Regions from separate parts of the Bacillus sp. MT94 genome, predicted to be linked through region 1. Evidence: riboswitches for the same ligand, from Rfam matches in the RefSeq annotation. Region 1 holds a riboswitch; the other holds the start of a gene.
The links. Region 1 has a riboswitch for lysine ahead of AC1Q51_RS19245 (amino acid permease). Riboswitches for the same ligand answer to the same signal wherever they lie in the genome.
Positions count from the first base shown of each region.

Region 2: linked by a shared signal. The riboswitch ahead of AC1Q51_RS14535 (amino acid permease) and the one ahead of AC1Q51_RS19245 (amino acid permease) in region 1 are both predicted to bind lysine.

Region 1 is NZ_JBXAEZ010000005.1:203,727-215,944, forward strand. Features, by position in the region: gene AC1Q51_RS19200 (YaiI/YqxD family protein) at 1-183, shown strand, start outside; gene AC1Q51_RS19205 (DUF3892 domain-containing protein) at 270-584, opposite strand; gene AC1Q51_RS19210 (DUF2785 domain-containing protein) at 665-1,489, opposite strand; gene AC1Q51_RS19215 (GrpB family protein) at 1,727-2,269, opposite strand; gene AC1Q51_RS19220 (metallophosphoesterase family protein) at 2,339-3,082, opposite strand; gene AC1Q51_RS19225 (aminoglycoside phosphotransferase family protein) at 3,096-4,025, opposite strand; gene AC1Q51_RS19230 (VOC family protein) at 4,040-4,837, opposite strand; gene AC1Q51_RS19235 (sulfite exporter TauE/SafE family protein) at 5,043-5,945, shown strand; gene AC1Q51_RS19240 (GNAT family N-acetyltransferase) at 5,982-6,431, opposite strand; lysine riboswitch at 6,816-7,009, shown strand; gene AC1Q51_RS19245 (amino acid permease) at 7,122-8,588, shown strand; gene AC1Q51_RS19250 (iron-sulfur cluster biosynthesis family protein) at 8,702-9,007, shown strand; gene AC1Q51_RS19255 (DNA alkylation repair protein) at 9,041-9,811, shown strand; gene AC1Q51_RS19260 (hypothetical protein) at 9,926-10,732, opposite strand; gene AC1Q51_RS19265 (HAMP domain-containing sensor histidine kinase) at 10,782-12,017, opposite strand; gene AC1Q51_RS19270 (response regulator transcription factor) at 12,026-12,218, opposite strand, start outside.
Region 2 is NZ_JBXAEZ010000003.1:557,588-569,805, forward strand. Features, by position in the region: gene AC1Q51_RS14525 (DUF3626 domain-containing protein) at 1-806, opposite strand, end outside; partial or broken gene AC1Q51_RS14530 (glutamate racemase) at 919-1,158, opposite strand; lysine riboswitch at 1,268-1,449, shown strand; gene AC1Q51_RS14535 (amino acid permease) at 1,597-3,021, shown strand; gene AC1Q51_RS14540 (ABC transporter permease) at 3,082-4,281, shown strand; gene AC1Q51_RS14545 (catalase) at 4,472-6,469, shown strand; gene AC1Q51_RS14550 (type 1 glutamine amidotransferase domain-containing protein) at 6,493-7,008, shown strand; gene AC1Q51_RS14555 (hypothetical protein) at 7,066-7,233, opposite strand; gene AC1Q51_RS14560 (hypothetical protein) at 7,333-7,536, shown strand; gene AC1Q51_RS14565 (NAD(P)H-dependent oxidoreductase) at 7,653-8,207, opposite strand; gene AC1Q51_RS14570 (ester cyclase) at 8,197-8,736, opposite strand; gene AC1Q51_RS14575 (winged helix-turn-helix transcriptional regulator) at 8,906-9,244, shown strand; gene AC1Q51_RS14580 (MFS transporter) at 9,300-10,502, opposite strand; gene AC1Q51_RS14585 (TetR/AcrR family transcriptional regulator) at 10,716-11,294, opposite strand; gene AC1Q51_RS14590 (DMT family transporter) at 11,446-11,760, opposite strand; gene AC1Q51_RS14595 (DMT family transporter) at 11,763-12,107, opposite strand.

The DNA.
Region 1 (12,218 bases):
TGTATCGTTCTACACCATAAAGGCTATAAGTATACGAATGATAACATTGAACAATTGTTACAAACACGATATTTAAGTGCAATGGTTCGAAAAAGTGGTAAACGTACAAAGGGACCGAAACCATTTACAGCAGAAGATAAAGAGAAATTTAGAGCACTCTTTAAAAGTATGATCTCACTTTAAAAATGAATCGTCTATTTGCTAGGAAAACTTCGCAAAACAAAGAAGAGAATATCGTAATGTACATTCTCTTCTTGAGGTTTACCCGTTTAAAATGAAGGTAAATTATCTAAGTTATTTTCTTTTATTCCATCCGGTTCACTACGTATAATATCTCTGCCATACTTATGAAATACGTCCACATGAGCTAACTTCCCTGATTTTGCTTCATTAAGAGCAGTCATATAATCTAACTCTCTCCCGCTACTTGTTTTAAACGCTATTAAATCTCCATCATCATTTTTACGAACGGCAACAATTTGTTCTGCTCCTGAAGTAACTTCCTGAGCTATTTCAAATTGAGCTTGCTCTTCTCCTTGATGTAAATAATCATTATACACTTTTTCAAAGTCTTTTTTGTCCATAAAACTCACCTCCAACACATTTTATTAGTATGGTTGGGAGGTAGTGGTTTTATGTACTTTTCTCTTAGAAAAACGTATTTTTAATACCTACGCAACCCTTTCAAAGTCTCCAATATATCATCTGTAAAGGATGTGCTACCCTCTGTCTCTAAAACTCTAAAATATAAACTTCTTAAGAAAGCTCTAATATTTTGTACTAAAATAGCATGCTGCGGATGTCGGATGTCTTCAACAGTTGCTATACTATGTAACCAATTGCTCCACTCTTCTTCAGTTAAAAGCTTTTGGTTATGTAACGACATAATTGGCTTTACTAATCTCTCATCCTCAAAGTGTACATATACGTAATCACTCAATCGAACCTTCTGACGAACAGCCGCAAGAATCGCATATGAAAACTCACGATTTTGAATTGTACGTGCTAACGCATCGAGCGCATCTGCTGCATGTGCAGTAGAGTGTGCCCAGCCTTTTCCTTCTACGTAGCCCCTTACATCTTCTTCTAAATATACATATTCCAACACTTGTTCTGCCACACTGTACAATTGTTCTTCCGATAACAACGGTTCTCTTTCATGAACAGATAAAATAAGTGGTGGAATTAATACGGAGAATGCACGTTTAAATACAGAGTCTGTTCCCTTTTCACCAATTTTATAAAATAAATAATCAGGACTAATTGCTTGTAACATTAATCCTCTTAACTCTTTTTGTCTAAATACATCATTTGTAATCCATTTGTGAAGCGTACTATATATCAAATCATCACGCAGTTCAGCATCAGGTGATCCGATATAATCTAGCATCCACTGCGCATATGGATATGCATCTACGTCTTTTGGTACAGCATAATTGTTATTTTTAATTTGTAGTAGTTCTTCTTTTAGTTCTAGTACTTCATTCATTATATTTCTTGTCCCCTTTTTGCGTTTTTTAACATATTTTCGCCTTATCCCCTGTAATTGCCTATCCTTATATGAACTTGATTCAATTATATATAATTTATCCTAATAAATAAAAGGAAATACATTAAAATATCGCAGTCTATCACTTTGTTTACATGCCTTTCATGTAAGTTTAAGTTATAAAATAAAGTTTGTTTTTTCTTTTGTATTCAAACATAGTTACAATCCAAGGTTGTATCATTTTAGAACTTGTTTAATAAATTCTGTTTTAGCTTTTGTGTATGCTTCTCTATCTTGTTTAAATTTTTTAGCTAAATCTTGTTTAAGATTTGAATACTCATAAACTAATTGTGGATTTTCTCGTAAGTGGTTGCGAAATAAAAGTTGTTGCTCCCATCGCTCAGTTCCTTTAACCATCAAATGCAGGTGAGCTACACGCCTATTATTCTTAACTTTCACAAAGAACCTTCTCCAAGGTCTTTCATCTAATTCTGGGCTTACATAATGCCAATTATATATGGCCAATGTAGCTGAAATATCTAGTACTCTTTCAAATGAGTCTATTTCAGCCATTAGATCAATGATAGGTTTTGCAGGTAAATCAGGTATGGATGTACTTCCTATATGTATTACTTTGCTTATACCGAGAGGAGCAAGCAGTTCATATAGTTGCTGTTCTTCACATCGGCCTTTATCTTGCCAATCAGGATTTGCACTAACTATCTCTACTGACTCATTCGCCCATACAGGCCAATCGTTCGGATTCTCTTTTTTATCCATCTAATATCTCCCCTGTAATTAGTCTACATAACATAATTATAAACAACAAATATTGATTTATATTTCTCCTTATTTCCCCTTAAATCCTCGATACAGTGCAGTCCGTAATTCTTGTTTGTATTCTGCAATTTCTGGCATTTCGAGTTCTTCTGCTAGTCTGATAGCTAATTCAATATCATACGGTACTCGTACGAGTTGGATAGAAAAACTTGCTGCTTCTTTTTCATTGTAAGTCCCTTCAAATATTAAATAGGAAGCTTGTGTTATTTCAAGTGGGTTTCCTACGCTACCAGCATTACATAACGTTTTCCCTCTGAAATTTTGAACGAACGCTTGGTGAACATCACCGTAACAAACGACATCTGGTTTTCTTTCCCCTTCTATATTTTCAGTCAAATCACTATTTTCGAACATACTAATACGCTCTTCTCTTGAAGCGTGTGGTTGAATTCTTTCATACAAACTTCTCGGTGAAGCGTGGAACATACGAATGAGTTTTCCACTCATATAAAACTCGATTGAAAATGGTAAGCTTCTTAAATAGTCATTTTGTTCTTCTGATAATTGTTTTTGATGCCATTTTAATGCTTCAAATTCAGTCGGCTTTGTAATAAAATCATCCCAGTTTCCCATTACGACTACTTCACATTCTTTACGAATGATTTCAATTGCTTCACTGGAATGAGGTCCTTTTCCTACTAAATCTCCAAGACAAATAATGCGCTCGATTCCTCTTAATTTAATATCATTCAACACGGATTCTAATGCTTGAATATTACCGTGAATATCTGAAATTACTGCTATTTTATCCATATAAATTACTCCTTTATTTATTAAATTCGCTTGATTGATACCATTTTGGAATATAGGATGAAAAATCATTATGATCTTCTAAAATTCCATTTAATCTTTCCTTCATATCATCTAATAAATATGGTGTGCTTCGGTTTGTCCATACGATATCAGCCGGGAATATCATTGCTGCATATAATGAGTACAGTTTCCAAAAATGTAGATCAGGTTCTCCTCCGCAATAACCGTGAACTTGTCCAACCGCAAATGGTTTGCTTATATTCGTTGTAAATAGTGCTACTTTATAAAAATCATGAATAGGATCACCAATATCGAATCTAGCAAAATCAATGACAGCCCGAAACTCATTTTGGTCAATCATTATATTAGCCGGATGAAAATCGTCATGTAAAAATACGATGGGACGATTTTTTAATAAATCTTTATGATTTCCTACAAAATCTATCACTGTATTTAAACGAAAAAAGTCTACTTCATATTCTTTCAACGCTTCTAAGTATCTCTCATATTTACTCCATATAGACATTTCCCATGAATTACTTTTATCTTCTTTTTCAACTAAATGAATCTTTTTTAGTACTTCTCCAGCCTTTTTTCCAGCCCTATACTGCTCTTCTGTAGACAACGTTCTTAATATATCTTCACCATCTAATCCATCAATCCATTCAAAAACTTGTACACATTTATTGAATTTAGTAAGACTAATAAAATGAATTAATTTTGGCATAGGAATATGTAAAGAATCTAGCTGCTGCATATATTCATATTCTTCCTGCTTCCGTTCAAAATATGATGAATCGCATACTTTAATAAAATACGAGGCCCCACTCTCTAATTCAATTTTATATTTCTCATCGAATGAAAAGCCTTTTGAAATAACAGTCGCTTTTAACATACGAGGCCATTCTAGTATTCTCTCTATCTCTCTGAGGATTTCTTCCACAACATTCACCTCTATTAATATATGTACAAACTACCTAGCACTTCATGCTCTCTTTTATTTCCACCTGTAAACTCTACTGCAAATGGATTTTCACCATTCTTATTCAAATGTTCTAGTACTAGCCCTTCTCCAATCGGTTCACAAAACTGCACATGAATATCTCCAAATACTACACTTTGACACTCAGCATTCCAGTTTTCATTTTTCACAACTGAGCTTGTAGATAGTCCCATTACTTCTTTCCATTTCCGCACTGTTTCTCGAACGTTTTTCACTGCGTAATGAATCGTTTCAATTTGTTGTACTTTGTTTTTATGTTCAGTAATCGTCCCACTGTTACGTAAATCGTTTCTTCTTTCTTCATCCGTTTCATTCCACTGTATAAAGAAAGGTAATTTCGGTCCGTTCTCTTCTTGCTTAACAAATAACATTTTCCATTCTAAAAGCCGGCCATCTTTTCTCATGCGTTTCCCTTCAAATGGCCCTATCGTATGTAAGCCGTGCTTCTTAAAGTTAACTGCTAGCTCCTCAATTGCATCTGTTCGGATTGCGATTTGTAGCATTCCTTCTCCATTTTGTAGTTTCACCACTGTTTCTTGTACTAATGGGTTTTCTGCTTCTTTCGCTTTTTCTTCATGTTGAACTGCCAAAAATTCTATGTATGATAAGTCAAAATAACTTAAACTATTCCAAGTACCCCAGTTCGTATGCTCTCCGCCTAATACAGTATGAAATCCAAGTTCCTGCATTTGTTTTGCCGCTTCCTCCGGTGTACCATGAACTGTGTGAACGAGATGATCAAATCGTAACATGTCTTTCTCCCCTTTCTCTCCATCCTTTTATTGTATATTTTATTTTTCTTTCATTCAATTCAAAAACTTTAAAACCTAGTTGATTTATACGATTAATATGTATTATAATGAAACAAATTTAATTATTGCTGATTGGAAAAACCAAAGGCACTTTTCTCATACGGGAAAAGTGTCTTTTTCATTTATTATTACAGGGGGATTATTTATGCAAAAATTAATTGTCTTTGCTATTATTGGATTTTTCGCTCAATTGATCGATGGAGCACTTGGAATGGCGTATGGGGTAACGTCTACTTCACTATTATTAATGTTTGGTATTGCACCGGCTGTAGCTTCCGCATCGGTTCATTTAGCTGAAGTCGTTACAACTGCAGCTTCTGGCGCAGCTCATATCAAATTTGGAAACGTTGATAAATATACAGTTTCCAGGCTTACATTACCTGGGGCAATCGGCGCATTTGTTGGGGCATGTTTTTTAAGTAATTTGCCTGGCGATGTAATCAAACCGTACATTTCCGTATTTTTATTTACTTTAGGGGTTTATATTTTATTACGATTCATCATTCAAAAACAAATTGTCACTTCAAATAAGCGTATGTCTGCAAAACAACTTGTGCCGCTTGGTTTATTCGCTGGATTCGTTGATTCAACTGGTGGCGGTGGTTGGGGGCCGATTACGACGCCTGTTCTTCTAGCAAGAGGAAATGAAGCTAGAAAAGTTATTGGATCTGTAGATACGAGTGAATTTCCTGTTTCACTCGCTGCAACAATTGGCTTCTTCATCTCACTTGGCTGGGAACAAGTAAGCTGGGTTTGGGTATTTGCCTTAATGCTTGGCGGTATTGTCGCAGCTCCAATTGCTGCATGGTTAGTTCGTATCGTTCCAGCACATTTACTTGGGGTATTAGTTGGCGGTCTTATTATCTTTACGAATATACGTACACTGCTTACTACATTTAAAGTGGATCCAACTATTATTTCACTTTCTTACGTTGCAGTTGGTCTTGTCGTTATTATTTCTATTTTCATTGCTGTTCGAAATCATTCCAATCGTCCTAACGCATCAACGGCTGAGTATCCAAATGATCAGAAGCAAATGCTACCATAACTATAAGAAATACCGCCCAATTTAGAGCGGTATTTTTTATTTTTCTATTTTCCAATTAATCATCGTTTCTGTAGCATTTACTCTCTTCATATGTAACTTTTCTAAAACACGAATCGAACTATAATTATCTAGAAGTGTCTCTGCAATTATTGTTTCTACCTCTCCTGTTTTGAAAGCCCAATCGATTAGTTCTCTTACAGCTTCTGTTGCATAGCCCTTATTCCAATATTTCTCAATAAATCCATAGCCAATTTCCACTGTTTGATTCTCGTTTGGTTTCCCTTTAAACCCAATATCACCTATAACGCTATCATCTTCTTTCCGAAGAACATACCACGCGCCCCATGGTAATATAGCTGCATCTTGTTTTACATTCTTTACATGCCCTACAATATGCGGACCGCTATTGTATCCTTGCTCGTTAGCAATTTGAATTCTCTCTTCTGTACACGGCACTATATAGAGCCTTTCTGTTTCTAATTTCATATTGATTTCCCCTTTTCAATTAAACAATACCTCAATTTTACTAAAAATAAAAAGAATATTCATCCTATTCGTTAAATTTATACTTATTCTTTGAAACGAATTTAAGGAATAATCCTCTTTTGATAGTTATGTCGAATTATATTTTTCTGAATTTTCTTTTAATTTAGAGGGTTTTTCAATATTTTTTGCGAAACATTTGTATAACAATTTTTTCTTTGCTTATTGCTACATAATAGTAGGTTCGGGTGGAGTTTTGCAAGCGTTTCCTATACAATAACCGATATTTTTTGACTTTTCCTAACAAAATATCTTGCAATATATTCAGAAAGTCATTACAATTGCCATATATTAAAAATCTTAGCAATATATAAATCCTCATCAATCCGATGAGGTAGAGGTTGCGACTTTTAATAGTAAAACGGACGAGACACAGAGAATGTCAGCTGACTCCGTTTGAAAGGAAAAGTTGCCGAAGTTTATATTTCTTCTCTGGAAATATGAGCTGGGGCTGTCTCCGAAAGGAACAGAACTGTCACGTTTACAAAATTACCGTGTAAACGTGGGGTGCTATCTTAACGGAAGGGTATGATGGGGTGGTTATTTGTGAAACGTTCCGCCAAATTCCTTTGGCGGTTTTTTGTATTTTTCTCCCCCGCTCCTTCCTAACCTACAAGAAAAGGAGTGTTGAACATGAATAGCGCAACAAATCAATCTACCTCTAAAACGCAAACTACACAAGGACAAGGTGAATTAAAACGCGGATTAAAATCTCGTCACCTTACGATGATTTCTCTCGGTGGTACAATTGGTACCGGACTATTTCTTGCCAGCGGTGGTGTCATCCATACAGCTGGACCTGGTGGCGCATTAATTGCATACGCCGCAATTGGAATTATGGTTTATTTTTTAATGACAAGCTTAGCTGAACTTGCAGCTTACATGCCTGTTACTGGATCTTTTAGCACGTATGCAACAAAATTTGTTGATCCATCACTTGGCTTTGCACTTGGATGGAACTATTGGTATAACTGGGCAATTACGATTGCTGCTGAACTTGCAGCCGTAACATTAATTATGAAATTTTGGTTCCCAGATACCCCTTCTCTTATTTGGAGCGGATTATGTTTAGCTATTATTTTCCTTTTAAACTATTTATCTGTTAAAGGGTTTGGTGAATCTGAATATTGGTTCGCACTTATTAAAGTAGTTACGATTATTATCTTTTTAATTGTTGGTTTCATGATGATTTTTGGAATTATGGGCGGTGAAACGGTTGGATTTAAAAACTTCACTGTTGCAGATGCACCATTTAACGGCGGTATCATGGCAATTATCGGTGTGTTTATGGCAGCTGGTTTCTCATTCCAAGGAACTGAACTATTAGGAGTAGCTGCTGGTGAAACGTCTGATCCAGAACGTAATATCCCAAAAGCAATTCGTTCAATCTTTTGGCGTATTCTTTTATTCTATATCCTTGCGATTCTCGTTATCGGTTTATTAATTCCTTATACAACTGAAAGCCTTGCTGCAAGTGATGTTACAGTAAGTCCGTTTACACTTATTTTTGAAAAAGCGGGCGTTGCCTTTGCTGCTTCTGTTATGAACGCTGTTATTTTAACTGCTGTACTATCTGCTGGTAACTCTGGTATGTATGCATCAACTCGTATGCTTTGGGATTTAGCTCGCCAAGGAAAAGCACCAAAGTTTCTTGGTAAATTAGATAGCCGCGGTGTACCTGTTAACGCGTTAATCGTAACGTCAATTGTTGGGAGTATTGCTTTCATTGCTTCTTTATTCGGTGATGGTGTTGTATACATTTGGTTATTAAACGCATCCGGAATGTCTGGTTTTATCGCATGGGTTGGAATTGCAATTAGTCATTACCGTTTCCGTAAAGCATATATCGCACAAGGAAAAGATTTAAATGATTTACCATATAGAGCAAAATGGTTCCCATTCGGTCCAATCTTCGCATTTACACTTTGTATCATCGTAATTTTAGGACAAAACTACGGCGCATTTATGGGTGAAGCAATTGATTGGAACGGTGTACTCGTTTCTTACATCGGTTTACCACTCTTCTTAGTACTATGGTTAGGTTATAAATTTACGAAAAAAACAAAAGTGATTCCACTTGATAAATGTGAACTAAAATAAAGTGAAACGAGCAAACAAATTTGTTTGCTCGTTTTTTGTTGCAAACCTCTTTACTTCCCTATTGCTCCTGTTTTTGCAATAATAAAGGAAATATAAATAAAGGTTGGGATACAATGAACATTCGCATTACTGATGAAGCGAAAGCAGCTATACATAGATTAGAACTTGAAGATAAAAAGATCGTTCGCATTAGAGGAACAATGACGAACTCTTGTAGTATTTTCGTTGATGTCGATTTAATTTGGGATACATATAACGCAGATGATGTTGTATATGAAGATGCAGAGCTTATCGTACAAATGGATTCATTCACGAAAGACTACACTGGTGATACGGTGAAACTTGATTATAAGACGACAGGTTTTAGTATTACGACTCCGAGTGAGACTTTGGTTTATGGATTGTCGATTAAAAAATAAAAATTGTTTTCATTTGACCACCGAGGTGAAAAAATGGGTAAATATATTCCGTTAAAATTTTTATTTAATGAAGAATTAGCAGAAAAAATAGCTGATTCTATTTGTAAACACGATCCTTGTTTCTCTAAAAGCATCTTTGTAGATTCTGTAGCTTGTAAAGTTGAAAATTTAGAGTTAAAACAGCGTATTGAAGTAATTGCAGATGAATTACACAATGCTTTACAAAAAGATTTTAATGCCGCAATACATATATTACTGAAAACATTAGGACCAGAAAATACAACAGAAGTAGGCACATTTACAAATGGATATATGTACATGCCTGTTGCAAAATACGTTGAAAAATATGGGCTTAACGATTTTAAAATCTCGTTTAATGCAATGTATGAAATAACGAAAAGGAATACTGCTGAATATGCCATTCGGCCCTTTCTTGAAACATACCATGAAGATACACTAAACATATTACAACAGTGGATTCATGATGAAAACAGCCACATTAGGAGATTAGTTTCTGAAGGTACAAGACCAAGGCTTCCTTGGGCTAAAAAAATAGGAGCTCTAAAAGGTGATTTTAAGTACAATTTACAACTTCTTGAACCATTAATGAATGACCCTTCTAAATATGTTCAAAAATCTGTAGCCAATCATATTAACGATATTACGAAAGAAGATAAAGAACTCGTTTTTCAGTGGTTACAGCAATTACGTGATAAACAGCATCCTATTAATCCTTGGATTATAAAACATGGGTTAAGAACAGTTATTAAAAATGGTACTTTACCAAAAGATTTTTGTTTTTGAGTATATTAAACAAAAACGCTATCTTTTCCTATGATTCTAGAAAAAGAATAGCGTTTTTTTACTCGTCCAGTATTTAGTAGGTATAACTTTTTATATTTCAAAAGACTTTTCTCTCTAAAAATATTTTTCATACAAATTTTCACATTCTAAAAAATCTATAAATTTCTTATAATGTGTCACTGTTCTTTCTAAAGCAATCATTAAAACAAAAATAAAATAAATTGCTTGGATTCCATTCATATAATTAAAGAGTGATTCAAATATATATACAATACTTGCAATCATAGAACAAAACCATAAATAAAACTTCATTTTCAGCTTTTTAATTTTTTGCTTAGTTGTCTTACAATACTGGCCATGAACTCTTATAAACAAATAAATTGCTGTATGTAAAATAATAATTGAAAATTGAAAACTTCGATTGTCCTCCGAACTAAATTCAGAAAAATCTATTTCCAATGAATGTAATACTATCCAAATAGAAAATAAAGATAGCAGAAATACATATAAAAAACCAATTAATAATTCAAAAATAAAGAGCCAAGGTTTATTTATGATTGAGTAAAATGGATTTAGATATTTTATGGTTAATAAAAATTTTCTCACTAAATCAGTAATAATAATTGATGTATTAGTTATATTCATATAGAAAAGTAATGTTATTGGAACTAATAACATTATAGTGATGCCCCAAACAGTAATCTTAATGCCTGATAAAAAGAAAACAGCTCCATAAATTATAACTGAAAAAATAAAAGTTGATACTGGAACAAACATTAAAAATGTAAAAGTTCTTATTAAGATTAAATCCCCTAAAAAATCTTTTATTATGGAAACGTGTATTTTTTCCTCCTTGTATTTTTTCACAGTATCAACTATTTCTTTCTCAGATAAAAGAAAACACTTCAATCTATTAAACATAAAAAAACCCCTTTATATTAAAAAGATTAAAATATATACCAAACTGTTATTAAAATTTCATAAAAATAATTGTAAATTTTGTATAAGCATTTTTTTCACTTTCAACTGTAATTAAGGCGTGATGTGCCTCTATAATAGCTTTGACAAGTGCCAATCCAATTCCGGTCGATTCGTGCTTTTTAGAACTACTTGATTTATAGAATCGTTCAAAAATATGAGGTAATTCTTCAGCTGAAATTCCCTCTCCAAAGTCTTGGATTACTAGTTCTGTATAGATTGGAGAATTTTTGGCCTGAATCATTATTTTACCACCGGGTTTAGAATGTTCGATTGCATTCTTCAACAGGTTTAACAAAGCTTCCTGCATCCATAATTTGTCATGAATAACGACTATTTCTCTTGGGGCATTCCAATCAATCAAAATATTTTTATCACTTATCATGCTTTGCAAGCGATTTAGTACTTCCTCAGTCGTATCTACTAAATTCCCTGGCTCTTTATCAAACGAAATCGCTTTTGCATCAATTTTTGCTACTTTTAACAAATTCTGAATTAAGACATTCATTCTAGAAATCTGAATATCATTATTTTGTAGTAATTGAGCTTGTTGCTCTCGGGATAGTTTCTCATTTAACAACATTTCATTATAGATAGAAATAGTTGAAAGCGGCGTTTTTAACTGATGAGATATATCCTGCAACATTTCTCCTAAAAACCGTTTCTCTTCAAGCAAATCATGCATATTTTTTCTAATGATATCCCTCATTGAACGAAATGAAATCGCCAGTTTCGCAAAATCCCCCTCTTTATTTTCATTGATGACAACCGAGTAATCTCCCTCGATTATCTTTTTTGCAGCTCTAGTAAGCTGGCTAATCTTATTGAAAATAATTTTTTGTTGCATGTAGTTTGCAACAAAAAGTAAAAATCCAAAAGCAATCAATCCCCACATCATAAATTGATTGTGATTAATAATTAGATTATTTAAGTGAGGAAAAAATTTTGAATCCAAGTCTTCATATAATCCATATTGCTTTAGGATCTCTGTCCCTTTTTCCTGATATTTACTTGAGTGAGACGAATGACTTGATAAGACTTTCATAATTTCCGCTTCATTTTCTGGATTCTGCTCTACCAACCTAGCTGTAATTTCCCCCCATGTTGCAATAGAGTCTCTTTTCAAATGATCATAAAATAATTGTTGAATAATAAATTGGTAAATCACAAATATAGATAAAAGGACGGCTAGTATCGTCATATAGCTTTTTAACTCGGTATTTTTCATTATCTTGCTCACCCAATCACGTCCTTGCTCCAACGATAACCATATCCTCTTTCGGTAACGATAAACTGTGGTTTTTGAGGATTGTCTTCAACTTTAGCTCTTAAACGCTTTATGTATACAGATAACGTGTTTTCATCAAAAAAAACATTTTCTCCTTCTGTTATTTGTTGTAGGAGTTCATCTCTTTTTAATGCTTTGTGA
Region 2 (12,218 bases), on a different contig from region 1:
TCTTCTAAAACTCTTCCTACATCCGTACCCTTAAATGAAGGATCTGCAACAAGCACCTCTACGTCTTCTTTAAGAGAAATCTCTCCATGAATCTGCGCTTCAATATAATGATTAAGATTACGGGCTGGCTCTTTGCTTACTAAATCTATAAACGGCCTTTTCAGATTAGCCAATAAATGATTAATTATTATTGTTGGAGTCAAATTTCCTTCACCAATTGCAAAATCTCTTACGAATGCCTCTTCCAAAAGAGCAGCTAAAATCATATCAAACTCCTCATAAGTCCCCTTTTCTTTCGGATCTTGATGTGAATCTAAATATGTATATGTAGAGCGCGAAGAAACTTTTGGAGATAAGAGAAAATAACAGGATCCAAAACGCGGAGCCGGCCCATCTGGATGTAACATCAAATTTAGCGCTCCGTATTTTGGACGTTGATCATTCGTTACGCCTTCTAATTGATATGCCCCTCCAAATATTCTCTTTTCCCAAAGGTCACGTTCACCACCAGGGTAAGCAGATACGCTTCCATTAGATAGCAACGTTTCAAATTGACTTTTATATACTCCTTGCTCAAACAGTGCTTCAGCAACTCTTTTCATATTCGAATCTAGTCTGTCTGGATGAAAGTGTAAAGCAATCCTTGCATGAGATTTTAAATTAGCGACAGCTTCTTCAAATATTTCATCTGTAATATTAGACATTTTAAGTATATGATTAATCGTTGCTTTAGCCCTACGTTTTTCGTTCTCTGCATATTTTGAAATATATTCTAAAGCAAATAATTGAGATCTTGATAATTCCATAATCCAATCTCCCCTTTAATTGAAATGACCTTAATCCTTTCAATTAAAAGTGCATTTTTTCCTTCTTATGCAACTAACCTAATTTATTGAACAAAAAGTACTTTAATACAGTCTAATTACAGATACGAGCATTCTTTACGGGTAAATCCACACATTCTACAGAAATGTGATATCCTAGCCATCGCTCAGCAATATGTTCAAATGATAAAACAGATCCCGTTGTAAAAAAACGATGCTTCGGATTCAGATTGTCAGACAAAATTCCTTTGTGCTGTAAAATGGTACTTAACTCTATCGCTGTTTCTTCTGCAGAACTAATAATCGTTACATCTTCTCCTAACCCCCTTTTTAATCACAAACTCTTCTCTATAATCTGATTATTACTATATCCATTGACGTATAAAAATACATTTGTTACTCTTAAAGACGTTAATTTAATATTTAAATCCTCATTCGTATCTCGGTGAGGTAGAGGTTGCAATCATTAAGAGTATCATTTCAGGAGATGTAGTGGCATTGATGAAGGAATGAGAAAGGAATGGTTGCCGAAGTAAGTCGTGTCCACCATGCACGCTTGCTGGGTCTGCATTTAATAAGTGCAGAACTGTCACAAACGTTTCGTTTGTGGAGAGCTATCGAGAGGTATGTCGTGGGTTTCTTATAAGATAGAAAGCATGTAGCGGCAGATTACGTGCTTTTTTTGTTTTGTTTGGGACTTCTCTTCCTGACTCAGGAAGACATACATATCTCCTCGCTTGACTTGGTTATACTAACTTTGGAGGTATTTTCTATGCAACAAAAAAAATGGGGCTTTTGGGTACTAACAGCTTTCGTTGTCGGTAACATGGTTGGCGCTGGTATTTTCATGGTGCCAAGTACGTTGGCACAAACAGCAAGCCCACTCGGTGTCACTTTAGCTTGGTTAACAACAGGATTTGGTGTTTTAATGCTAGCTCTTGTTTTCGGTAATTTAGCAATTCGTCGTCCTGATTTAACGACAGGACCACAAAGTCATGCATATGCTTTATTCTCAACACCAAAAAAGAAAAAAATGGCTGGTTTCAGTATGGTATGGGGATATTGGGTTGCAAACTGGGCAAGTAACGTTGCCATCATTACATCATTTGCGGGATATTTATCACTCTTCTTCCCAATTATGAAAGATACGCGACTGCTATTTTCAATCGGTTCTTTTAACATAGAAGTCGGAAAACTAATTACATTTACGATTTGTTCCATCTTACTTTGGGGAACTCATATTATATTAACAAATGGTGTAAGCGGAGCTGGAAAACTAAACTTCTTAGCAACAACAACGAAAGTAACTGGATTCCTTTTATTCATCGTCGTTACGTTATTTGCATTCGAAGCTTCTAAATTTGGACAATGGTACACACCGATGATCGATAAATCAGGTGCATCACACGGTCTTCTTTCACAAGTAAATTTAGCGGCTCTTACAACGCTTTGGGCGTTTATCGGAATTGAATCAGCCGTTCTTTTATCAAACCGTGCTGTTTCTCCAAAAACGGTAAAACGTGCAACAGTTGCGGGATTACTTATTACAGTTGCGATTTACTTAGGAATTACAATTTTAACAATGGGTGTACTTCACGTTGATAAATTACAAGCTTCTGAACGTCCATTAGCAGATGCATTAAACGCTGCAATGGGTCATGGCGGTGGGAAACTGATGGCATTACTTGCTCTTACTTCCCTGTTCGGTTCTATCTTAGGCTGGATTTTATTAAGCTCAGAAGTACCTTATCAAGCAGCAAAAGAAGGTTTCTTCCCTTCCTTCTTCACGAAAACAAACAAAAAAGGAAGTCCAATTTACTCATTACGATTAACAAACATTATGTCGCAAGTGTTCCTATTCTCAACATTATCAGGAACCATTGCGGAAGCTTATACATTCGTTATTACCGTATCAACACTGGCCTACCTCATTCCATATCTCGTTTCACCAATCTTCCAGTTAAAACTAGTCGCAACTGGTGAAACATATAAAAATGAAATGCGGGCAAGAATTACAGATGGCATAGTCGCAGTTATCGCACTTTGCTACGCACTATGGGTTATTAAAACCGGCGCATCCGATATAAAAACGTTCCTTCTCGGAATTGGTTTATTCGTAATTGGATTTGCTTTCTATCCATTAATGAATCGTGATCAGAAAAAAAATAACGAAAAGAAAAACGGGCAAGTTGCATAACGCAATTTGCTCGTTTTTTCTTTTGTAAAACATATATAATAGAACAAAGAGGTGAAAAACATGTCAATCGAATCGCTTTGGAGCAGTCGCTTCCAACAACATATTCAAAATATCATTACATACTTTGCACGTATGATTAACGGTTTACTATATAGCTTTATCTTTATTTCATGCGTTGGCGCATACTACTATGCTCAGTTTCTAAAAACATCTCCTTCTAAAGGAATATCTTTACTACTCATCACGATTGTACTTACATTCATTATAACGAGATGCCCTATCCGTACATTTATTCAAAAACCTGATGCTGTCTATTTACTAGCACTAGAAGAGAAATTAACATCTTATTTCAAAAAATCTCTTCTATACAATTACATCATTCAGCTTTTCCCATTGTTATTTACGTTCCTTATTCTCGTTCCACTTGCTATGCAATCATTGCAATTAACTGTACCTTTTTTGTGTACAATCTTTATCGTATTAATGATTACGAAAGCTTGGAACATGTACATACATTGGATGTGGCGTGATAGTCACGACAAAAACATATGGCTGATCATCCGTATTACTTGTAATGCCTTAATCATTTACATGCTGTTTTATTCCGCAAATGTTCTCATATTGGGCGGACTACTCTTACTACTTGCTTTCCTACTTCTATATACGAAAAAACAGCCTACAAAACGAATACCTTGGGATTACATAATCGAGCAAGAAGAAAAAATGAACGTTCGTTTTTATCAATTTGCTAGCATTTTCACAGATGTTCCGCAACTGAATAAACAAGTAAATAAAAGAAAATGGCTTACAAATTGGATTGAACCTTTATTACATAAAAAACGAGCAACTTTCTTCTACTTACATACACTAGCATTTTTACGTGGAAATGATTATTTCGGTATATATATTCGCTTAGGATTGATCGGTGCTTTCGCCTTATATTTCATACCAAACATATACGTAAAAGGCGCTAGCGCTTACATCGTTCTATATATGATTTCTATGCAGCTCCGTTCACTGTGGAAATATTTTTCGGGAAATATTATTGTAGCATTATATCCGATTGGTACTGAAGAAAGAATGAAGCAATTTCTTAGCTTAATTTTCATATTACTAAGCATTCAACTCATTGTATTTTCAATTGTTATACTCATTGCTACAGGTCAATTTTTACATAGCCTTATCATTATGATTATTGGGTTACTCTGGATCAAATTTATTATTGTACCAAAAACGAAGCAAAGAATTTCCGCATTTTAACGAAAAGAATTATCTTAAAAGCCAAGGAGAAAATAAATTTTCTCCTTGGCTTTTTATTTTTCTTCCTCAAACAAGAATCATTGAAACAACCGGTATTTTATGATTTTTACATACAAAGACGATAATACATGTTTACGACCTAATAAAAAGGGTATCTATTAATTAACAGAGTAAAGGAGGGGCCTATATTGTGAATAAAAAAACGGAACAATTGAAGCATCACGTTACTGACAATCAATGCAAACATGCTTTAACAACAAATCAAGGGGTAAAAATAGCTGAAGATGAATTTTCTTTAAAGATGGGCTTAAGAGGCCCAACCTTAATGGAGGATTTCCACTTTCGCGAGAAAATGACCCATTTTGATCACGAACGAATTCCCGAAAGGATTGTTCATGCACGCGGGGTTGGCGCTCATGGTTATTTTCAGCTTTATGAATCTTTAGAAACATATACGAAAGCAGATTTTCTTACTAATCCTTCAAAAAAAACACCTGTATTTGTACGGTTCTCAACCGTTCAAGGTTCTAAAGGATCCAACGACACAGTAAGAGATGTACGCGGATTCGCCACAAAATTTTATACAGATGAAGGAAACTATGATTTAGTGGGTAATAATATGCCAGTATTCTTTATCCAAGATGCTATTAAATTTCCTGATTTTGTCCATGCAGTTAAACCAGAACCACATAATGATATTCCTCAAGGAGCTAGCGCTCATGATACCTTTTGGGACTTTGTTGCGCATAGTCCTGAGTCCACTCATATGGTCATGTGGCAAATGAGCGACCGAGCTATTCCGCGTAGTTTACGAATGATGGAAGGTTTTGGAGTTCACACATTTCGACTCATTAACGCAGAAGGAAAAGCCCATTTCGTAAAGTTTCACTGGAAACCTACCCTCGGGGTTCATTCATTAGTATGGGATGAAGCTCAAAAGATTGCCGGGAAAAATCCTGATTTTCATCGTCAAGATTTATACGAAGCAATTGAAAAAGGGGATTATCCTGAATGGGAGCTTGGATTACAGCTAATTCCAGAAGAAGATGAACATAAATTTGATTTTGATATTTTAGATCCAACGAAATTATGGCCAGAAGAAGAAGTTCCCGTAAAATTAGTTGGTAAAATGACACTGAACAAAAATGTTGATAACTTCTTTGCTGAAACAGAGCAGGTAGCTTTTCACCCTGGTCATGTCGTACCAGGTATTGATTTTTCAAATGACCCTCTTCTGCAAGGAAGATTATTCTCCTATACAGATACACAATTATCTCGTTTAGGGGGCCCTAATTTCCATCAAATTCCTATTAATCAGCCTGTATGTCCTTTTCATAATAATCAACGTGATGGTATGCATCAAATGCAGATTCATCGCGGTCAAACAAGCTATCATCCTAATGGATTAAATAACAATCAACCTGCAACCGTCCAAGCCGAACAAGGAGGATATGAACATTATCAAGAAAAGATTGATGGGCATAAAATTAGAGGTCGCAGTAAAAGCTTTCTTAACTTCTATTCTCAGGCTAAACTTTTCTACAATAGTATGAGCCCTATTGAAAAGCAGCACATAAAAGAAGCTTTTTGCTTTGAAGTTGGGAAGTGTAAATCAGACATGGTGAAGGCAAATGTAATTGCTCTTCTAAACCACGTCGATCGTCAATTAGCACAAGAAGTCGCTAACATTATTGGAGCTCCTTTACCTAAGGTAAATCACGAAGTAAATTCAGATGCAAAATCACCTGCACTAAGTATGTCCAATACTATTTTTAAATCTGATTCCAAAAATGTTGCAATTCTATTAAATGGTGACCCAAGCGTCTCACTTCTGTCCGAATGGATTCAAACTTTTGTACAACACCGAATTAACTATAGCATCATAGATAATAAAATTTATCAGTTCAATGATTCCATTAAAGTAACTGATACTTATACAACAACAGACTCCTCCCTTTTTGATGCAGTATTAGTGTTTAGTAGTGAGTCTGTCATTCAACCCCCTGTTTTAGAATTTGCAGAAACTACTTTTAAACATTTTAAACCGATAGCTCATGTCCTTAGTAATCCTCATGCTTTGGACCATAGTAAGATTAAACTGGATGGAGCAGGAGTTTACAACTTAACAAATACTTCAATTGAATCATTTATAGAAGGCATTGCCCAAGGAAGATTCTGGAGCCGATAATATAATATAAGGAGCGGATTAGAATGAGTAAAAAAATTGCTATTTTAATAACGGATTATTTCGAGGACACAGAATACACAGAGCCAGCAGAAGCTTTTAAACAAAAGAGATATGAATTAACAACTATTGAAGCAGAAAAAGGTAAAACGGTACACGGTAAGCAAGGAAAAAGTGAAGTCGTGATTGATAAAAGTATTGATGATGTTTCTCCAGAGAACTTTGATGCCCTCTTCATACCGGGTGGATTTTCTCCAGATATACTTCGTGCCGATGAACGTTTTGTTCGCTTTAGTAAAGCATTTATGGATGCGGAAAAACCTGTTTTCGCTATTTGTCACGGACCTCAGCTACTCATCACTGCACAAACACTTGAAGGACGCGATGTAACTGGATATAAATCTATTGAAGTCGATTTGAAAAATGCCGGCGGGAACTTTCATGACAAAGAGGTTGTCGTATGTCAAAATCAGCTAGTAACAAGTAGACAGCCAGAGGACATCCCAGCGTTTATTGAAGAATCGTTGCGTATATTAGGATAACTACTTCGGTTAACTAACCTCCTTTTATTTACATGAAAATAATGAATCAGTGGGGTTTTATTCATCCCCCACTGATTCATTAGCCCTCATCAACTGGTCGTTTACAGGAAATCCGACCACCACAAATAGCAAGATAAATAAAAAGAGGGGAATCCAAAAGTTCAGTTTTAATAATCTTTTGGATTCCCCCCTTTTCTCGCCCCAAAATTCCTTATCACTTTTCATAGGCAGTTCTCATATAGTGAAAATGACTATATAATTCCTATCCATAAGTTAAATAATGATTTCGCACATATATAAATACAAAAGATGGGAGCCTTATTTATGAATAACAATCCACCTTCAACGCCCCAAGACAACTCCGAAAACAATAGCCGTGATATTACACTGCAAACATTAAGGGTCATCGGACTCGTCGTCCTTATTAGTGGTTATATCCTCGTTGCGCTCTCTGAAGTAGGTGAGCTGAAAACCTTATTAACAAATCCGAATGCTAACCCTGATTTGGCTGAAGTTGATCCGTTTTAAAAAGAATAACATATCACCCTTCCTAAAAAAACGTAACAACTGATTCATTCAGCTGGGCAAATTTTGCGAAGTTATGGATAGAGTCATCCCCGCATTAAATACGGGGATGACTCTAATTATTGAATAACTTCTTCTAAATGATTCTTCAAGTTCCCTAAATACTTCTCTATATCCGGATTCTTCACCACATCATAACAAGCAAAACTCTTTAACGGACTCATACCGAGAAACTTTTGCACTCGGTGTAAATGACTAAGCGCTGATTCTAAACTTTCTCCTTCAAAGAACTTCGTCTTATCTCCAAATGCTTTTTCAGGTGCATTCCAAGTTGTAGAGAACATATACTCTTTCTCTTTTAATAAACCACCTGTTCCATATTCATCTGCACCTTTAAAGAACAAACCGTATTCATATACTTCATCCATATACGTTTTAAATAAGCCTGGAACACTAAACCAGTAAATTGGTGTTTGATAAATCACAACATCAGACCATAAAAACTTCTCTTGTTCTTCTTTAATATTGTAACCATCTTGAATCGTTGTTGTTTTCACATGATGATTCTCGCCTAATACAGTAACCATATAATCTACTAACGTTTTATTTAATCGTCCTTCCTTTGTACCGTATTTTTCATCGTTTTTCTCTCCCCTATATGATCTACTCTTCAGCTATTAAGCCGAGTTGCTGCTGTAGTGTAAGATTATCTTCTAAATGCCAATCTTCCGTTATCTTTCCGTCTTTCACATGTAAAATATCAATTGCAAAAAAATTAATTTTCTTACCATTATGCGTTCCTGTAAAAGAAAGACGGGCCGTTACTTTATCACCAACAACTAATAAGTCTTCAATCTCGCAATGTATATCAGGCACAACTTTACGAAAATTTTGCGCTGCAAACTTTAATCCTTCAATGCCTTGTGGTCGCCCTTTCGGCAATGTATTATCGAAGAAATCTTTAGTAACAGTCTGCGGAATAAGTTCCTCCTTACCTGTATCCCAAAATGCATAAAAACGCTGCGCCGCATGAACCATTTCTGTCGCTTCTTTTTTACTTAGTGAGGGATCAATTGTCATTGCTTTTGGCTTTGGCATTTCTTTTAATAACTGAACTTCAGTTTTTTGTTCCACACCACATGCTACAAGCACAATACAAATAACAAACAAACTAAGAAATCTAAATAACTTTTTTATCCCCATGGAAATCACCACCTCCTTATATAAATCCTTTTTGTTTCGTATTGCTATTGTATATGCACTAACTTCCTTTATGGAAGTAGTGATATTTTTTTCATATAGTTACCAAAAGTATAGTTTTGTGATACTATAAAGCAAATTCATCCAAAAAAATTTTATGGAGGCTAGTTCCATGAACGATATAAATCCAGTTGAATTAACGAAAGGTTTACCTGGCATACCTTGTCCCATCGCTAAAACGCTTGATGTAATTAGTACAAAATGGACGTTTTTAATCATTCGTGATCTTCTTATCGAAGGAACATTACGCTTTAGTGATTTACAAAAATCAATGGATGGTATTAGTCCAAAAACATTATCGCTTCGACTAAAAGAATTAGAGTCTCAAGGCATTATAACGAGAAAAGTATATCCAGAAGTTCCGCCTCGTGTAGAGTACACATTAACGGATAAAGGAAAGCAATTAGAGGGGATTTTTATTGAATTAAAACGGTTTGGATTAAGCTTATAAAATGAAACTTTAATCAGGATAAAACAAAAACCCCTTACCGTCGTAAGGGGTTTTATTACTTCGCAAAACTTTCAGCCAACTGTTTCTCTCTCCACATAAATGTAATGCCGAGACCAACTATTAAAACAACGCCTGAAAATGCATATGGATAATGAATATTCATATCAAATAATATTCCGCCCATCGCTGGTCCTGCGATATTTCCTAAACTCGTATAAGTCGAGTTCATACCAGCGACGAATCCTTGCTCTTTTCCGGCTGCTTTTGATAAAAATGTCGTTAAAGCTGGACGAAGTAAATCAAATGCTAAGAAAATGAAGCAAGTAACGAGAAGTACAATCCAATAATTAAAGACTACAGTTGAGACGAATGCTAATACTGCACCTACAATTAAACATATTTGAATTAACACTTTCTCACCGAACATGTCTACCAATTTGCCAAACATAAATACTTGCACAACTACCCCAAAGATTGAACTAATTGTAATAATTGCCGCAATATCTTTCGGCGAGAAACCAAATTTATGATCAGAGAATAAGCTAAACACTGTTTCATACGCTGATAATCCGAATGCGAGTACAAATACGATAATAAATGCAATTGCATACATTGGATGTAATGATTTCTTTAAATCCCCAATAAAACTTGATTCTTTCGTATTAGAAGAAATCTCTGCAAGTTCTTCTTTCGTTAACGGTTCTTTTAAAATAAAGATCGAAATCACACATGCTATAAAAGCAATTACTGCTGCAACGAAAAACGGCACACGTATACCGTATTCTGCAATAAATCCGCCGATTCCAGGCCCTATAATGAATCCAGTACTAATAGCCGCAGATAAGTATCCCATCGCCTTTGGACGTTCCTGAATAGATGTAATATCCGCAACATATGCCGTAACACCAGGCATAATAAAAGCAGCACTAATTCCGCCTAATACCCTTGCTACATAAAGCATCCATACATCTTTTCCTAATCCAAAAAGAAGCTCTGAAACACCAAAAATAAATAATCCAATGATTATCATTTTCTTTCTACCGTAAAGATCAACCCACCGGCCTGTAATAGGTGAAGTAATGAGCTGTGCCATTGCAAACACTGCAACGAGATATCCCATCGTCTTCCCTGTTAAACCCATATCATTCATAAAGGACGGCATAACCGGAATGATTAATCCAATCCCTAAAAAAGCGATAAATATATTACTCAAAAGAATGACCAATACCATCTTTTGTTCTTTTATCGGTTTCTTCACTTTTTAACACCTCTTCCCGTAAGTTCCTCTCAAAAAATAATGCCCAAGAAGCTTTTTCTCTATCCTTCTATTTGTGGGCTAGTCATGAGTAGAGATGCCCCCTACTCGTTAGAATTTCACACTATCCTTCCACACATACATACGCATTAGGTGAATGACTATCATTCAGTTTTCCTCAAAAATGAACCTACCTTTTCAGACAGGTTCATCTCACTATTTCTTTATATGTAGTGCATGTGTTAAAAAATCTAGTACTTCTGCCTTTTGTAGCTCGACTTGCTCATCATCTTTATGATCATATAGATACACTTGTTCCGCTGCTGATTCAACTAGAGCGATAAATAACTTCGCTGTTCGCTCTGCGTGAACCGAATCACGAATTTCACCAGCTTCTTTTGCCTCATTTAAAAATTCACTTAGCCACATATAAAGGGGCTCATACACAGCTTCCCATTCTTTTATATGTTCTGTAGATGCAAGACCAGCATACATTAAAGCTTGTATTTCACGATATTCAGCTATAAAGTGAAACACCGCATCTATTACTTGCGTCACTTTACTTGAGAAAGGCGCATCGTTTTGCACTTTTTCTTTCACTGCAAGTATCATCTTTTCAACCATCACTTCTGCTATTGCAGGCATAACAGATAACTTAGAAGGAAAATATAAATAGAAAGTTCCTTGCGCAATGCCAGCTAATTTCACGATATCAGAAATCTTCGTTTTTTCGACGCCCTTTTCCTGAAACACTTCAATAGCTGCATAGACAATTTTCTCTTTTTTATTCATCATCTAAACCCTTTCACACGCATATTGAATGACTGTCACTCATTTTATAAGATAATCGATTGTACTGTCAATGATAGTGAACTCTAAGAGGAAATCATTTTTTTATAATAAAATCTCCTAATAAACAATTAGGAGATAAAAATACAATATACCTTTAAGAAAGTGCCTTTAATCCTGTCACTCCACATACAATAAGAAACACACTAATGATACGCGCTTTACTTTTCGACTCACCAAACAAGAACATGTTTAACAAAACTGCACCTGCTGTTCCGATACCAATCCAAACCGCATACGCGACACTTACTTGTAAAAATAAGAAGGAAGTATACAAAAATGCGAAGGATGTAGCAAACCCACCTATATAAATCGCACCATTGGCTAATGTCTTATCTTTACTATACATTTTAAGTCCTATCACACCGACTATTTCACTAATTGCAGCACAAAATACGAAAAACCAACCCATTTTTAAGCAGCTCCTTCCACAGTTTCTTCTTTATTGTCAGCTAACTTTAAACCGATAACGCCGGCTACTACCATAAGAATGAAGAATAGTTTGCCTGCGCTGAAACTTCCACCGAAAAGAAATACATCCATTAAGAAAGTACCTACCGTACCAGCTCCAGCGAAAACAGCATATACAGTTCCTGTTGCAAGATGTTCACACGCTTTAGAAAGGAAGTGAAAATCAACAGCGATAACTCCTAAAATAATAATCCAATGCCACCAAGTATTAGCCGTATTAAAACCAAACACCCAAAAAATTTCAAAGATACATGTTAATATGACATATAACCAAGCTCTATTTTTCATACCTCTCACCTCTTATGACTGACTATCAGTCATTTTTATTTTAAAAAAATATACTCTTTCATCAATACTATATAAAAACAAATATCATCCTCATTTACCATTTATATTTGT